3 regions of the Clostridium sp. Marseille-QA1073 genome follow, and region 3 is predicted to be linked to each of the others. Evidence: a T-box and tRNA genes for the amino acid it is inferred to sense, from the RefSeq annotation. Region 3 holds a T-box; the other regions hold tRNA genes.

Region 1 (5,779 bases), on a different contig from region 3:
AATTTACTTAATACAAAGCTTTTAAAGCAAAAGAAAATGCTTATCTCCACTAATTATGCATTAAGCGAATTATCAGATGTTTATTCTGAAAGATTTACTTCAAGATTATTCGGTAATTTTAGTCTTTTTAAATTTTATGGAAATGATATTAGAATATTAAAAAAATCTAAAATAAAAAAGGTAACATAAAAATTATGTTACCTTTTTTATTTTAATTTTTTATTTTTTTAGCTAATATTGCTGCACCAATTGCGCCAGCATATCTAGCTAATTTATCTGATTTTACTTCACTATTTAACTTATTACAAAGACTTTCTATAATATAGTCACATTCGCATAGACCACCAGTTAAAAAATATTTTTCTCCTTCATCATGCTTTTTACACAATGAAGATACCTTTGTAACTACTGAGTCAATAATTGCAAATGCTATATCCTCTCTTTTTTTCCCACTTCCTATAAGACTTATAACTTCTGACTCTGCAAAAACAGTACACATTGAACTTATTGTAGTGTTTCCTCCCTTGGAAGCTAAATTACATAATTCTTCTATATCTACTGATAATATATTAGACATAATTTCAATAAATCTTCCTGTGCCTGCAGAACATTTATCATTCATTATGAAATTTGTAACCATATTATCTTTAACAGTTATGATTTTAGTATCTTGTCCACCTATATCAATTACAGTACAATCTTCCCCTAAAAGATATGACGCTCCCTTACCATGACAGGTTATTTCCGTTACTGACTTATGTGCATAAGGTACTGAAACTCTTCCATATCCAGTCGCCACTACTTTTCTATTTTCTTCATATATACACATAGATTTTAATTTCTCATCTATGGCCTTTGATGTTTCAATACTGCTCCATCCTGTAGGCATAACAAAAGTATCTTTTAAATTATCATCTTCAAATATAGCTACCTTAGCAGCAGTAGAGCCTATGTCTATTCCTATATAGTACACACTTATCGTCTCCTTTTAAAGCATTTCAATAAATGCAGCCATACGAGTTTTAAGTTGTCCAATATCTGAAGTAGAATAGTCTGTCTCTATATTCATATATGGTATTTTCATTTCTTCATTCACAAACTTCTTAATTCTATGAGTCTCAACGTTATAAGTATGACAAGCTTGTAATGTTATATCTATAACACCATCAACTGAGAACTCATTAACTAGCTGGCTGATTAAATCTAGTCTACCATCATTTGGTGCCATAACTGAACATGGAATACTTAAATATTTTTCTGCTAATGCATCAATTGGATTTTTTGTTTCATCAACCAGCCTAATTTTTTCTTTAATTCCAGAACAGTTCTCAAAACAAACTACTACTCCACCACTTTCTTCAATGGCAGTTAAAACTTTATCTGCTACTCCGCCTATAGGACAACCAGTAATTAATATTCTCGGTCCATTTTTATAAGTATCTTTCTTTGCATCATAATTAGCTTTTATGTCTTCTATTGTTTCTCTTAACATTCTATTTTGTTCTTTTTTATCAAAAGTGTAGTGAGTTGCATCTATTATTTTATGAAGTTGTAATCCACTTATTGGTGCTGGATTTAATTTTGCTAATGAATAAAGATCTTTTAACACATTTCTTTCTTCGTTACGAATTTTAATTGCTTCTTTAAGTGCTTCCTCTGTTATTTTAACATCAAATTGATCTTCAAGTCTTTCCATAAAATATTTAATTTCTTCTTTCCATACTTTAAGAGCATGTTCTCTATTAGTGTTTTGAGGTAATTGCATAACATGCAGTGGTTTTATTTCTTCTAGATATTCATACATTTTCTTTTTTCCATCACAAGTAGTTTCTCCTACTATTAAATCTGAAAAATATGTATATGGGCACTTGTCCGTTAATGCAAATCCATAGCTTGCTTTTATAAGTGGACATAAGTTTTTAGGTAAATGTTTTTCCGCATCTGGAATAGTTTCTTCACTAACAGCGCAAAGACTTATTGGATATGCACCTGCTGCATATATAGCCTCTACTGGTGCAAAAGTACAAAATGTACCTACTACCTTTTGTCCTTTATCTTTTAACTCTTTAACTTTAATAAAGCCATTTCTTCTTGTTTCATTAAACTCTTCAAAGTTTTTTGGTAAATTATTCATTACAAACCCTCCAAATATATAATATATGAGTAAAATATTATCTAGTCTTTATAAACACTTGAACTTTAATATCTGTAGCTTTAATAGTTTTACTGTTTTTTTATGAAATAAAATTATTAATACTAAATCTTTTACCAGTTATTTTTGATTACAATTTAAAAGCTCAACTATATGTAGTTGAGCTTTTAAATACAAAAGGAAAATTTTAATTAAAGGATAAACGACTATAACCAACTTCGTCTTGAGTTAATGTTAACATATATTTTGATAATTGTGAATTTTTGTTTTTCAATGATTATACACTTATCTATAGATATATTAAATATAGGGTTCCACAATAAAGATTTAACTTATACATGATTTTAATTTCAATAACAAAAATTCTTTCTATGAATTAAAAATTAAGAATGAAAAATGAAGAATTAAGGTCAAAACTTTACTGCTAAAGCTTTTGGAGTTTTTTAAAAATAAATTTTGTTTTAAGAAATTCATCTCTAGATTATTTTTATAGTATTTCTTCATAACGAAAAAAACTTGAATGTTTCCATTCAAGTTTTTCATGGAGCTGGCAATAGGAATCGAACCTACAACCTGCTGATTACAAGTCAGCTGCTCTACCGTTGAGCCATGCCAGCAATTATGGCGACCCAGAAGGGACTCGAACCCTCGACCTCCGGCGTGACAGGCCGGCACTCTAACCAACTGAGCCACTGGGCCATATTATGGTGGTCGCAACAGGGATCGAACCTGTGACCCTCTGCTTGTAAGGCAGATGCTCTCCCAGCTGAGCTATGCGACCATAATGGTGACTCCTAGGGGAATCGAACCCCTGTTACCACCGTGAAAGGGTGGTGTCTTAACCGCTTGACCAAGGAGCCAATGACGACTTTTTTATTTTTTATAAAATGGAGCTGGCAATAGGAATCGAACCTACAACCTGCTGATTACAAGTCAGCTGCTCTACCGTTGAGCCATGCCAGCAATTATGGCGACCCAGAAGGGACTCGAACCCTCGACCTCCGGCGTGACAGGCCGGCACTCTAACCAACTGAGCCACTGGGCCATATGTGGTGGTCGCAACAGGGATCGAACCTGTGACCCTCTGCTTGTAAGGCAGATGCTCTCCCAGCTGAGCTATGCGACCACTAATGGTGACTCCTAGGGGAATCGAACCCCTGTTACCACCGTGAAAGGGTGGTGTCTTAACCGCTTGACCAAGGAGCCATATGTCATTTTGCTTTTGTTAGGTCGGTGCTTTCTGCACACCCGACAAGTAATATAATACCTAAAATCCTTAACAATGTCAACAATTTTTCAAAAAAAATTTCACTTTTTATCATAAAAGCTCATTTAATATGATAAACCTAGATAAATCAACAACTTTACTGACACTTTTCTCTAAGAAAAAAGTCATAATTTGAAATTTATTATAAAATTTTAAAATAAATTTATATACTTCTTCACAATATATATTCTATTCTGGATTAAATAATTTATGACTAATATGCCATAAATTATTTATTGATGATTACTTGATGGTTTTATTAGTAATACTTATAATAAGTTTAACATTATTTTTTCTTTTTAGAAAGGAGATTTTATTTTGAAACATGACCTTATTATAGTTGGTGGCGGTGCTTCAGGAATTATGGCTGCTATTATAGCAAAAGACCTGGGCATAGATGTAGCTATATTAGAAAGCAATGATAGAATAGGTAAGAAAATTCTTACAACAGGAAATGGAAGGTGTAATATAACCAATAAAAACATAAATGTTTTAAGGTATCATAGTGAAAATAAAACTTTTTTTAATAAGGTCTTTGAAAGCTTTACATTAAAAAATACCGTAGATTTTTTTAATTCAATTGGTTTGTATTTAGTTACCTTAGATAGTGATAAAATGTATCCTATGTCCTTGCAAGCTTCTTCTGTACTGGATGTTTTTAGATTTGCTTTAGAGGAAAGGGAAGTTCCTATTTATTTAAATCATAAAGTAAAAGAAATAAATTATAAGAACAAATTTATTATAAATTGTAATAATGAAGAAAACTTTGTTTGCAGCAAGCTTTTACTTTGTACAGGAGGAAAAAGCGCACCTAAAACTGGTTCTGATGGTTTTGGTTTCACCTTAGCTAAAAAACTAGGACATAATATAATAAATCCTATTCCAGCTCTTGTGCAGCTTAAATTAAATCATAATAAGTTAAAAGCACTATCTGGTGTCAAATTTGATGGAAATGCACATATATATGTAGATAATAAATTAAGGAGAAGTGAGTTTGGAGAGATATTATTTACGGATTATGGTATTTCTGGCCCTCCTATCCTTCAACTTAGTAGAATTGCTTCTTATAATTTATCTAAAGGAAAAGATATATCTTTAAAAATTGATATGATGAGTAATTTTTCAAAAGATGAATTAAAGAGATTTTTAGAAAATCATTTTGGAACATATTCATATAGATCTATACATGATGCCCTTATAGGTATAATCAACAAAAAAATTATTCCTATAATACTTAAAGAATCTAATATTGATAATATACATAAGCCTTGTTGGTCATTAGAATGGGAAGAAAAAGAAGCGTTATTATCCTTATTAAAAGAATGGACATTTAAAGTAAGTGGTACTAACTCTTTTGATAATGCACAAGTTACAGCTGGTGGTGTAGATACAAAAGAAGTAGATGAGAACACCTTACAATCAAAAATAGTTCCTAATCTATATTTTGCTGGAGAGATATTAGACGTAGATGGAGATTGTGGTGGTTTTAATCTTCAATGGGCATGGAGTTCTGCCTCAGTGGCAATCAAAAGCCTCAAAATGTCAGAATCATAATAAATACTAATTATTGTGCTCAAATAGATATTAATAACTAGTACTATAGAAGATAACCAAATATATATCTAAAAGACTAAAAGACTTCACATAGGTATAATATTATTCCTTTAAAATAGTTCTTTCTATGAGTGAAGAATTTATAATCTATAAACAAACTTTAAAAGTAAAAAAGCTAGTCTTATAGACTAGCTTACTTATATTTACTTATTTAAAGCTTCTAATAATTTTTCTAGATCTAATCCATGAACTGTAGCTGCTTCTTCTAAAGTTTCTGCTTGTGCTGATGGACATCCTACACAACCCATTCCAAAACTCATTAATACATCTACAGAATTTGGATGTTGTCTTACAACCTCACCTATTGTCATATCTTTAGTAATTTTCATAAATAACACCTCTTCCATTAATTATATATTAGGCATCTTTGACCATTTATTTTAGATACCTTATTATTATCTTCTTATATGTTTTTTTTATCCTTATTGATTAACTTTATTATACAACACAAATTCAAAAAAAACTGTAACTTTTGTTACAATTTTATATTTTAAATAAAAATTTATATACTTATTACTTCATATAATAGAATAACATCCCATTTTAGGATGCTATTTTACTATTTAAATAACGTCTTTTTTTGTAAAGATTAAATTACTTATAATTAATAATGCTGCTACATATGCAATTATTATAGCTAATGAAAAACCTAAAGTTGCACCTTCAATAGGAGGAAGTCCAGCACCACTTATTAGAGTATTTGAGTCATAGGCTGCAAGATTTAAATGACCAAATATAATGTATTT
Region 2 (5,779 bases), on a different contig from region 3:
TACTCATTCTTTAGCCATGATTCTAGATTCTTTACTTCTGTTCCATCTTCATTTAGGGATATAGCAAGTAGTTGTTCTCCACGCAAAGTAGCAACTAATAATTTTCCTTGCCATGGTCCTTGATTTACGAAGGCAATGCCTGAAGGTGCCCATGTATCTTCTCCACTGTGTATTAAAGGTTTTTGTGTTACAACTTCTTCGGATTCTTCATTTCCTTGAACGAGAGGCCACCCATAATTGGCTCCTGGTTGTATAATATTTATCTCATCATGTCCTATCTGTCCATGGTCTGATTCATATAAGATATCTTTTGAATTCCATGCTAAGCCTTGAGGATTTCTATGCCCTAAACTATAAACAGGTGAATTAATAATTGGATTATCTGCTGGGATACTGCCGTCTGATTCTATTCGCAGTATTTTTCCTGCTTTACTTGTTAAATCTTGTGCTAACATAGAATTTCCTGCATCTCCTGTTGTTATATATAATTTCTGATCTGGTCCTATCTTTATCCTTCCTCCATTATGAATTTGTCCACCAGGGATTTTATCTAGAATAATCCGGTCAATGGATGCCTTATTATTTTCTTCAATCAATCTTACAACACGATTATAAATTTGATTACCTTCTACATATGAATGCATAACATACATATAATTGTTTTGTGAATAATTTGGGTCTAGAACAATACCCATTAACCCTCCTTCCCCCTGACTTATAAAGGGTGCACCAAATGTAATGAGTGGCTGAGTATTAAGTTTGCCATCTTCAATCACTCTAATTGTTCCAGACCGCTCCGTAAAATACACTTTTCCTTCATCGCTTATTGCTATAGCCCAAGGTATATATAGATTTTCAGCGATAATTTCAATTTCATAAGGAAATTCATCTGATGTGACTACATTAACTTTGGCATTAGTTACATTACGACTACGTAATATAATATTAGACAAAACATTGTAAATCGTTTCTCTCATACTATTATCCTCCAAACTTAAATAAATCCATATCTAAATACATACTTTAATTATATTAGGAGATATTTATTTTAATGCATTATTGGCCACGCCTTAAAATGATCAAAAACAGTAGGGATAAATTAATGCTTTCATATTAATAAATTAATCTAAAGATTTCACGTAAAAAGCTATTATAAGCATCCAATATGAAAACTTAAAATATACTCTGAAAAATAATTTTTCTAAAAATAGCTTAAATCTTTAGAAATTAATGATTAACAATTAATAATGAAGAATTTATGAAAGAATTCACTAGAGATGAATTTCTTAAAATAAAATTTATTTTATTTTAAGAAATTCCAAAAGCTTTAGCAAAAGAATTTTTGTTATGGAAGTAAAATCATATATAAGTTAAATTTTTATTGTGGAACCCTATAATATAACACCAATATACAAACAGTAAAAAATGCAGTAGCCTTATGACTACTGCGTATGAAAGCATGATTATTTACAAAATAAAAGCTACATTTGAGCTCTCAAAATAAGAGAACAAATGTAGCTTTTGACTTGGTGGAGGAGGACGGATTCGAACCATCGAAGCGAAACGCAACAGATTTACAGTCTGCCCCCTTTGGCCACTCGGGAACTCCTCCATATATTATGGAGCTGGCAATAGGAATCGAACCTACAACCTGCTGATTACAAGTCAGCTGCTCTACCGTTGAGCCATGCCAGCATATTATACAATTTTCAATGGTGGTCGCAACAGGGATCGAACCTGTGACCCTCTGCTTGTAAGGCAGATGCTCTCCCAGCTGAGCTATGCGACCATAATTTGGTGGAGGAGGACGGATTCGAACCATCGAAGCGAAACGCAACAGATTTACAGTCTGCCCCCTTTGGCCACTCGGGAACTCCTCCATATATTATGGAGCTGGCAATAGGAATCGAACCTACAACCTGCTGATTACAAGTCAGCTGCTCTACCGTTGAGCCATGCCAGCATATTATAAATTTCTAATGGTGGTCGCAACAGGGATCGAACCTGTGACCCTCTGCTTGTAAGGCAGATGCTCTCCCAGCTGAGCTATGCGACCATAATTGGTGGAGGAGGACGGATTCGAACCATCGAAACGAAACGTAACAGATTTACAGTCTGCCCCCTTTGGCCTCTCGGGAACTCCTCCACGTTATAAAACTGACTATTAAAGTAGAACTTAGACTTATTTACTACAAATTAGCTATTCTACTATCAAGAAATGTCAGCATTTTCACAAGTTCTTCAGAAAAAACCCTTAGAACATTGACAAGGAATAGTATATAATTTTATAACTATTTTTTCAAGTTTTTTTTATACCATTTTCAGTATTTATGCTTTATTATCTCCATTTTTCTTATTTTTACTTCATATTTCACCCAACTACAATTATTGTTTTAATTATATATGATTTCTTCCAACACTAAAGATTCAGCTAAATAACGTGCATCAAAGTTACTCAATACACGCTATTTACTCATATATGATATTAGTATATCTTATATATTAAACTAAAGTCTATTCCAAATCATCTTTGTTCTTCATATTTAAAGCAACTGCTTTCATATTTGAAAAGAATGAATCATCTTTAAAAAACTTTTCATATTTTTCACAAGCTTCTATACAATGATCATATTGATCAGTAGATAGATAAACTGTTATTAAATCTTTAATATGGTGTAATTGCGGAGTTACAAATAATAAATCGTCTAAAAAAATATCTGTTTTATGGTTTAATACTTTATTTGTAAATACAGCAAATAAAAGTATTCCTGATATCCAAACATATTTTGCTCCCATAGCTCTAAACTCATTAATATCCCATCCACTTAAATGTTGTTCTGCATCATTACCATAGCATTCATCTTGTTTATAAAAAATATATGGTGTTGATATTATAACACTATCTGCTGTCTTAAAACATAATTCTAGTAGCTTTTTCCCATCTGATTTTTTCAAATGCTCTATAACATCTGCAAGTACTATTAGATCATATTTAGGAAAATCTTTTTTACTTAAAATATCGATTGCATTACCAATATATATATTATCATAAATATAACCATGTATTGGCGTAATATATTTTTCATATATTTCTATTCCATCTATTAATATATTCCAAGGTGCATATCCACCATCATTATTCTCTCTTAAATCTAAATATTCTCTAACTAAAAATCCTATCTTACCAAATCCAACTCCTATTTCTAGTATAGATTTAGGTTCTAAACTATAAATTGCAGGAATTAAATTTGACACTGAAACTAAATTACTAGAAGGCATATAACCAACTCCTAAGATATTTTAAATTCTTCTAGTTATAATATAGATTTCAAAAATAAAAATGTTACCTTAGCCTTAGAAAATACTAAAATGTATTTAAATTATTATTTTTAAGGAGTTTGCTATATAAATTAATCAGCATTCTCTACGGTATCCATATCTATGAATTTTCTCGCTATTTTCTTAACTTCATAAAGCTCTTTTTCTGATAAGTAGTTTTTTAATACATCTAAGCTCTTTCTTACTCCTATCTTTTGATTTTTATATTGCAGATAATCGCTAATTTTATTCTGTTCCTCTTTTGGTATCTTATCACTCATAGAAAAAAGCTTCACTTTATCATTAATAGATAATGCTGTTTCAATTTCTTCTGGTGGTATTTTTATTACTGAATTTTTTTTCCTCTGCTCAATATTATAAGAATCGAATTCTCCTTCTACTATTACTTCTGTACTATCATCAACTTCATCTAAAAATAGTTTTGTATTTAAATCTCTGTCACTAATTTTACTTCTATTATTGTCTATTTCAATATTTTTTTCTAATTTTTCTTCTTTTAAATCTTTTTCTTTATGTAGCTCATTTAACTCATTCTTTTTATGAATACCAAAAGTTTGATCATTATCTATCGCTACGCTCTCTCTATTAAGCATATTTGATACTATCTCTTCATCTCTTTTATCTGTAGCATAAAATTTTAAAATGCATATAGTAAATATAGTATAAAGAATAACTATAAAAGAATAGATCTTTCTTTTCATTACATCACATCCTTGTAGTTAAAATATCTTTTATAATTCTTTACCTAAAATTTAACAAATATACATTTATTACGATGTAATCTTTAGCAGTTCCAATGGCAGTTAAAAACATGTTTTAAATGTTTGTATTTTCGATTATTAGTTTTTCTTTTAATTTCTTTACTTTCCTATATATCTCTATATTTTTATAAAATTCAATAATTACTATATATCATTTAGCATATATATTTTATTAAGACTATTGTATATCAATGTATAAAGTTCTTTAACATTATTTATTTATAAATTTATTGATTCCTCTTTAATATTTAGCAAATGTATCTATAAAATTCTAAGATAAATATTTAAAATCTTTAAATAATATTAAATTTAAATATAACTTTTTTTATTAAATAGGATGTTAAGATACTTATTTCTATAATTTATACTTTTAATTTTTAATTAATTAAAATACACATTATTTAAATTATAATTATAAATAATTAATTAGGAGGTGTAATAGGTGACTAGAGTGAAGACACATTATGACAGTCCCTTAGCCTATTATAATTTAGCAAATTTTATTAAAGACTATTTGGATGAAAATACTATTATTATTTGCATAGGAACTGATAGATGCATAGGGGACTCTTTAGGACCTTTAGTAGGAACTTTTTTAAAGGAGAAACAGTTCCCACTACCAGTTTATGGTACCATTTCAGAACCTATTCATGCCTTAAATCTTGAAAGTAAGCTATCTCAAATAAAAATTAAACATCCTGATGCAAAAATAATTGGTATAGATGCTTGCTTAGGTCCTTTTTCCAGTATAGGAGAAATACAAGTAAGAGATTTCCCTATAAACCCTGGAAAAGGTGTAGGAAAACAACTTCCTCAAGTAGGGGATATATCTATAATTGGAATTGTAGATTCTAGTGAAGATACTGAATTATTTACAAATAGAAATATAAGACTAAATCTAATAATGCAGTTATCTAAAGTAGTAACTCGCGCACTAATACACTCTTATTATTTAGTTTTTAACGAAGAAATTTCAAAAGAATCATAAAAAAGTTCTCTCTAATTTTAGAGAGGCTTTTTCACTTTAATCTACAGTATTAAAATAAAGATTATAGTTATTTAAACTTAAAAACTCACTAAAAAACTACAAAATAAAGTAGAATTTAGAAAAAAAACTTTTAAGATTTCCTCATCTTACTAATTAAATAATGCATTTAATCTTCCCGTACATCATTTTCTTATACCTTCCTTCTACGATATTCAGCCTTTAAACAGTAAATTTTACTAATTCTATTTCTATTAATTATCTTGGTTAAAGAATTTTTGTAAATAAGAATGATGGAACTTTATTAATAAAGTTAAAATTAAAAGGACATACTTTAGGGTATGTCCTTTTAATAACTAACTTTTATATTAAATTAATAAAATGATAAATCTTCTCCACTGAATGAGTCATCCATTTTATCTATGAAGTCTAAAGCTTTTCCAGTTCCTAGTGCAACACAAGAAACTGAATCTTCAGCTACATATACAGGAACTTTAGTATAATCTTGTATTAGCTTATCTAATCCATCTAGAAGTGCCCCACCACCAGTCATAACTATACCCTTTTCAGCTATATCAGCTGCAAGTTCAGGTGGAGTTTTTTCTAATACTGCATGAGTACATTCCGCTATAGCTGCTACTGCCTCTCCTAGAGCCTCTCTCATTTCTGTTGAATTAACAACTATATTTTTGGG
Region 3 (5,779 bases):
AGGCATTACTTAACATTTCTACTTTAGCATTAGCGCTTTCTAATTTTCTTGATAGCGATACAACTTCTGTTACATCTCTATCTGTAGATACTACTGCCACCATTTCTTTCTTGGAGTTATATATTGGAATTACACTTAAAATTACGGACTTTCCTTTCATAGGCTCATGCCTTATATTCTCTATAGCTTTTCCTTCTTTCAACACTTTAGGGATTAGCGGATTATTAAAATGTTCTGTAACTTTCAAGCCAATAATATCCTTAGCTTTAACCTTATACAGTTTTTCTGAACTTTTATTCCAATAAGTTACTATTCCATTAATATCACAAATACATACAGCTTCATGAATATTATCTAAAATATTATTTTGGAGATTAAATATCTCATCTACTTTTAAATAAAAACTATCTCTCAAATTATTGTTTGTTATTATTCCAATAATCTTATCCTTCTCCATTACCGGAAGACGTCCAATATTATTTAAGATCATAATATCTCTTGCATCTCTTGCAAATTTATAGGGATTTATAGTAACTACATCTTTTATAGCATAATTTATAATTTTATCTTCTAATAAATCTTTTTTCTCAGTACATATTTTTGCTAAATCTTTTCTAGTAAAAATACCCATTAACTTCTTTTTTTCATTAACTACTATAACTTCATCTAAATTCTGTGCTATCATCATATCTAAAACCTGTTTAACAGTGTCATTATAAAGAACCTCTTTAAATTCTATATTCATTATATCTTTTACTCTATAAAGTAATTCCCCAATGTTCATCTTCTTCTCCTACCACCCTTATAAATTCAATTAGCATTTATATAGTAAATCTATGTCCTTTAGTTACTATACAATACTACTAATTACTTTTAAATTAAAATTAAAAATATTACAATAATTTAACTAGCTTTAAGCTAGTTTTATATAAAATAAAAAATTGAGTAAAATTTATTTTTATATTAAATTAAAAATAAAATTTTATAAATTCGTATACTTAAATAAAATCGTGACAAAGTCACGATTTTATTTAAGCCTCCAAAATTCATAATAATTATTTAAACTTTATCTTTTCTTATTAAATTATACCCTAAAAGTATAATAAAGGCACTTAAAATTCCTACTAACATACCTACAAATACATCACTAGGATAATGAACATATAAATAAATTCTTGAAAAACCTATAAGTACAGCAAGCACTATAGGAATTATTTTGTATTGAGGTAATAATATAAATAATATTGTAGCTACTGCAAAAGATGATGAAGTGTGTCCTGACGGAAAGGAAAAAGATTTAGGTATGTGTATCAACGGATCTGATATAGGATACCTAATAATTGGTCTAACCCTTTCTACCACATTTTTTATTATACCTTCTGTTAAAATAGTACTTAATAATAAAGAACTAAGACAAAGAAGTCCTATATGTCTATAATCTTTTTTTAATAAGCATATTATAGATATAATTATCCATATAGCTCCTCCATCACCTAAATGAGTTATAATTGGCATTAGTTTATCAAATAATGGATTCTTCAATCCATGATGTATAAAATCAATTAGTATTTTATCAATAGCATGAATATTCTTAAGCATATTTAATCTTTTCTCCCATTTAAATTCTCATATAAGGTGTTTGAAAGAAAATAATAAACCAAAGATGTAATATATTTTATATCAAACAAGACATCAAGTTATACTCATAGTAATTCTATAAGTGATTATGACACCCTAGCATGATGCGAAATATACTAACATACTAGCTTGTTATTTTTTTAAGATTTTTAATATAATTTATAGTAAAATATATTATTATTATTTTACTATAAATTCTTAACTATGTTAACCAAAAATTTTTATTGTTTTGATAGCTCTTAAATAATTCTCTCCACCAGAAGTATAAATTAAAGTTAATGGTGTTACTGCAACTCCTTTAGCTGAAATATAGTATAAATCTCCTTTTTTCTCACTACATATTCTAGACACATAAAAACCTATAGTGTCATGTATTATAAAGTACTCATCATGATATTTACCTAAATAAATCACAACATGACCATCTAGATACATAAGACATCCTGGAGTCATCGTATCCAATACTTTTTTCTTTTCTTCAATAGTCATATTTTCTATGCACTTAGTTATTCCTATTGCCTTTTTCTCTTGCTGGGATGTATTTCTAGGAAGCATTAGTCCCATAGTCTTAAATACATCTACTACTAAACTGGAACAGTCTCTTCCAAAAAATTCTCCTCCCCATCCATATCTTTCTCCTAAGCATTTAAAACTTTGCCTTATAATATTCTCTTCTGTATAAGGTAAATATCCATAAGATACATCTTCGCTTCTTGAAATTAGTATTTGTGTAAACTTTAAACTTCCATCATAACACCTTATTGGAAGCCATACCACATAACTTCCGCAAGGATACATATCATAAATAGTTTCTAAAATATCTTCTTCTTTTACTAATGAAAATTTTACTCCCATATCTATAGGAATCATAGATATACTTTCATCAAAAGGATTATATCCAGTATAAATTCTTCTACCTGTAACTACTAAAAATTCCTTAGCTTTTGTATATTTTAATATAGGTTCCTTTTCTCCTATAGCAATATCTTTTCTTTTAATCCATCCTTTATACCCATATGTTTTTATAAAATACCATTCTTTATCTTTACTTTCATGTAAAATTACACAAGGATCGCAAATATTAATCGCCGTTTCCATTAATCTATCTAAGTCATAATCCTTTGGATTTTTAAAAATTCTATCATCTGTAGGATAAGATTTTATATGTGACCTTCTTGTAACCATCCCATACCGTATTAAATTTTTTTCTTTTATAGCTTCTAAATTTAAATTTTTACTTAATTTTAGAAAATATTCTTTTTCTAAAATAAGACCATTTTTATATCTAATTGTAGAATGAGGTTTACTTACAGATAAAATTAGGTTCCTTAATTCTTTCTCTTCGAGAAAATTTTGTAATAAAAATATATCCTCTATTATATTACTTTTCATAGATCTTTCATTATATTTTTATCTTTCATCATCGCATATTATTATTCTCTTTGAAGTATTACTATTATTTATCCAAAATTCAGGATATAACATTTCTGTTTTAACCCTAGCAACTTTTGAAGAAAATTGAGTAAACAGTACACTCACCTCTTTATATACATTTTTATTATATATTGTATTAATTCTTAATGGATTATAAAACCATTAATGGTAGATTAATATTTATTAATCTTAAAATAGATATATCTTTAAGATTGTAATTTATATAAAGAGTATTATTTTGTAATTTTAATTATTACGTACAAATTTTTATTATAGCCCTATATTTATAATATGCTTGCTAATTATGTTTCATGGAAATTGTTATTGACATGAAATTTATAAGTGATATAATATTATAAATATATATTTATAATATACAAATTTTAATATGCATATGATATTATTAAATAAATAATAAATGCAATGAAGAGAAGAGTAAGCTGCCTTACATTTACAGAGAGAGAATACATTAGCTGAAAGTATTCTTAAATAGAATCAGTTGAAAACCACCTCTGAGTGACTTTAATAAAGTCCGGATAAATCCGTTAAAATTTTAAAGTGGTATATCATAATTTTGATATGCAAATTGGGTGGAACCACGGGTATATTATCTCGTCCCTTTTCTAATTATTATAGAAAAGAGGCGTTTTTTTATTTATAAAGCTTTTATAGCTTATGAAAAATTATATATTAAAACACTATGAAGAGAAAAGTAAACTGTCTTACATTTACAGAGAGAGAATACATTAGCTGAAAGTATTCTTAAATAGAACCAGTTGAAGACCACCTCTGAGTGACTCTAATAAAGTCCGGATAAATCCGTTAAAATTTTTTAAAGTGGCATATTATAATATTGATATGCAATTTGGGTGGAACCACGGGAATACTCTCTCGTCCCTTTTCTAATTATTTATAGAAAAGCGACGAGTTTTTTATTTTTAAAAAATCTCATGCTTTGATGAGAATTATTTATAATTATTAATTATCAATTATTTTAGGAGGTAACAAAAAATGATTAGAATTACATTAAAAGACGGTTCAATAAAAGAATATGAAAACTCATTATCAGTTTTAGATATTGCTAAGGATATTTCTGAAGGTCTTGCAAGAGTAGCAACTGCTGGATTTATTGATAACAAAATTGTAGATTTACGTTGTATAGTTGATAAAGATTGTGATTTAAGCATTCTTACTTTTAATGATGTAGAAGGGAAAAATGCTTTTAGACACACAACAGCACATATACTAGCTCAAGCTGTTAAGAGATTATATCCTAATGCTCAACTCGCTATAGGTCCTTCAATTGAAGATGGTTTCTATTATGATTTTGATATAGAAAAACCATTTACTTCTGAAGATGTAGAAAAAATTGAAGATGAAATGAAAAAAATTATTAAGGAAGATTTAAAAATTGAAAGATTTGAGCTTCCTAGAGAGGAAGCACTTAAGTTAATGAATGAAATGAATGAACCTTATAAAGTTGAATTAATTAATGACTTACCTGAAGATTCTATAATTTCATTTTACAAACAAGGTGAATTTATAGATTTATGTGCAGGTCCTCATCTAATGTCTACAAAATATGTTAAAGCTATAAAATTGACAAAAATAGCTGGTGCATATTGGAGAGGAAATGAGAAAAATAAAATGCTTTCTCGTATCTACGGAACTTCTTTCACTAAAAAATCTGACTTAGATGAGTATTTAGAAAGAGTTGAAGAAGCTAAGAAACGTGACCATCGTAAACTTGGTAAAGAGCTTGAACTTTTTACATTGCTAGATGAAGGTCCTGGTTTTCCTTTCTTTTTACCTAAAGGAATGGAACTTAGAAATACACTTATAGACTTTTGGAGAGAAATTCATAAAAAAGCAGGCTATAAAGAAATCTCCACTCCCATTATATTAAATAAGGATTTGTGGATTAGAAGTGGTCATTGGGATCACTATAGAGAAAACATGTACACAACAGAAATAGATGAAATGGATTATGCAATTAAACCAATGAACTGTCCCGGAGGAATGTTAGTATATAAAACAAGTCTTCACTCCTATAGAGATTTACCTCTTCGTATTGGTGAATTAGGTCTTGTACATCGCCATGAGTTATCTGGCGCATTGCACGGATTAATGCGTGTTCGTAACTTTACTCAAGATGATGCTCATATATTTATGCTTCCTGAGCAAATTAAAGATGAGATTAAAGGAGTAATAAGACTAATTGATGAAGTTTATGGAGTATTTGGATTTAAATATCATGTTGAACTATCTACAAGACCAGAAAATAGTATGGGCAGTGATCAAGAATGGAACAGAGCAACTGAGGCTCTTAGAGAAGCTCTTATAGAACTTGGATATAACTATAAGGTTAATGAGGGTGATGGTGCATTTTATGGCCCCAAGATAGATTTTCATCTCGAAGATTGTTTAGGACGTACATGGCAATGTGGTACAATACAACTAGATTTCCAACTTCCAGAAAGATTTGATCTTAATTATATAGGCTCAGATGGTGAAAAACATAGACCAGTTATGATACATCGTGTAGTCTTTGGAAGTATAGAACGTTTTATAGGAATTCTAACTGAACACTTTGCTGGTGCTTTCCCTACTTGGCTTTCACCTATACAAGCAAAAGTTCTTCCTATTTCTGAAAAATACAATAATTATGGTGAAAAGATAATAAATAAATTAAAAAGCTTTGGCATAA

The links. A T-box is a leader RNA that pairs with one kind of tRNA and senses whether it is charged. The one in region 3 lies ahead of thrS (threonine--tRNA ligase), so its partner is inferred to be a tRNA-Thr.
Region 1: it encodes a tRNA-Thr, which carries the amino acid that the T-box ahead of thrS (threonine--tRNA ligase) is inferred to sense. The anticodon was not compared.
Region 2: it encodes a tRNA-Thr, which carries the amino acid that the T-box ahead of thrS (threonine--tRNA ligase) is inferred to sense. The anticodon was not compared.

What each region holds. Positions count from the first base shown of each region.
Region 1 covers NZ_JBSVQM010000007.1:108,869-114,647, forward strand. Annotated here, with positions in the region: gene ACY1IQ_RS08400 (ATP-binding protein) at 1-189, shown strand, start outside; gene ACY1IQ_RS08405 (acyl-CoA dehydratase activase) at 212-973, opposite strand; gene ACY1IQ_RS08410 (double-cubane-cluster-containing anaerobic reductase) at 989-2,134, opposite strand; tRNA gene ACY1IQ_RS08415 (tRNA-Thr) at 2,695-2,769, opposite strand; tRNA gene ACY1IQ_RS08420 (tRNA-Asp) at 2,775-2,851, opposite strand; tRNA gene ACY1IQ_RS08425 (tRNA-Val) at 2,858-2,933, opposite strand; tRNA gene ACY1IQ_RS08430 (tRNA-Glu) at 2,938-3,012, opposite strand; tRNA gene ACY1IQ_RS08435 (tRNA-Thr) at 3,041-3,115, opposite strand; tRNA gene ACY1IQ_RS08440 (tRNA-Asp) at 3,121-3,197, opposite strand; tRNA gene ACY1IQ_RS08445 (tRNA-Val) at 3,203-3,278, opposite strand; tRNA gene ACY1IQ_RS08450 (tRNA-Glu) at 3,284-3,358, opposite strand; gene ACY1IQ_RS08455 (BaiN/RdsA family NAD(P)/FAD-dependent oxidoreductase) at 3,738-4,973, shown strand; gene ACY1IQ_RS08460 (DUF1858 domain-containing protein) at 5,177-5,362, opposite strand; gene ACY1IQ_RS08465 (ABC transporter permease) at 5,597-5,779, opposite strand, start outside.
Region 2 covers NZ_JBSVQM010000028.1:24,812-30,590, reverse strand. Annotated here, with positions in the region: gene ACY1IQ_RS18555 (PQQ-dependent sugar dehydrogenase) at 1-977, opposite strand, end outside; tRNA gene ACY1IQ_RS18550 (tRNA-Tyr) at 1,528-1,612, opposite strand; tRNA gene ACY1IQ_RS18545 (tRNA-Thr) at 1,621-1,695, opposite strand; tRNA gene ACY1IQ_RS18540 (tRNA-Val) at 1,714-1,789, opposite strand; tRNA gene ACY1IQ_RS18535 (tRNA-Tyr) at 1,796-1,880, opposite strand; tRNA gene ACY1IQ_RS18530 (tRNA-Thr) at 1,889-1,963, opposite strand; tRNA gene ACY1IQ_RS18525 (tRNA-Val) at 1,981-2,056, opposite strand; tRNA gene ACY1IQ_RS18520 (tRNA-Tyr) at 2,062-2,146, opposite strand; gene ACY1IQ_RS18515 (hypothetical protein) at 2,515-3,279, opposite strand; gene ACY1IQ_RS18510 (hypothetical protein) at 3,411-4,040, opposite strand; gene yyaC (spore protease YyaC) at 4,543-5,088, shown strand; gene mreB (rod shape-determining protein) at 5,459-5,779, opposite strand, start outside.
Region 3 covers NZ_JBSVQM010000012.1:15,200-20,978, forward strand. Annotated here, with positions in the region: gene ACY1IQ_RS11975 (sigma 54-interacting transcriptional regulator) at 1-784, opposite strand, end outside; gene ACY1IQ_RS11980 (phosphatase PAP2 family protein) at 1,060-1,599, opposite strand; gene ACY1IQ_RS11985 (SH3 domain-containing protein) at 1,846-3,030, opposite strand; gene ACY1IQ_RS11990 (hypothetical protein) at 3,049-3,177, opposite strand; T-box leader at 3,487-3,695, shown strand; T-box leader at 3,764-3,974, shown strand; gene thrS (threonine--tRNA ligase) at 4,084-5,779, shown strand, end outside.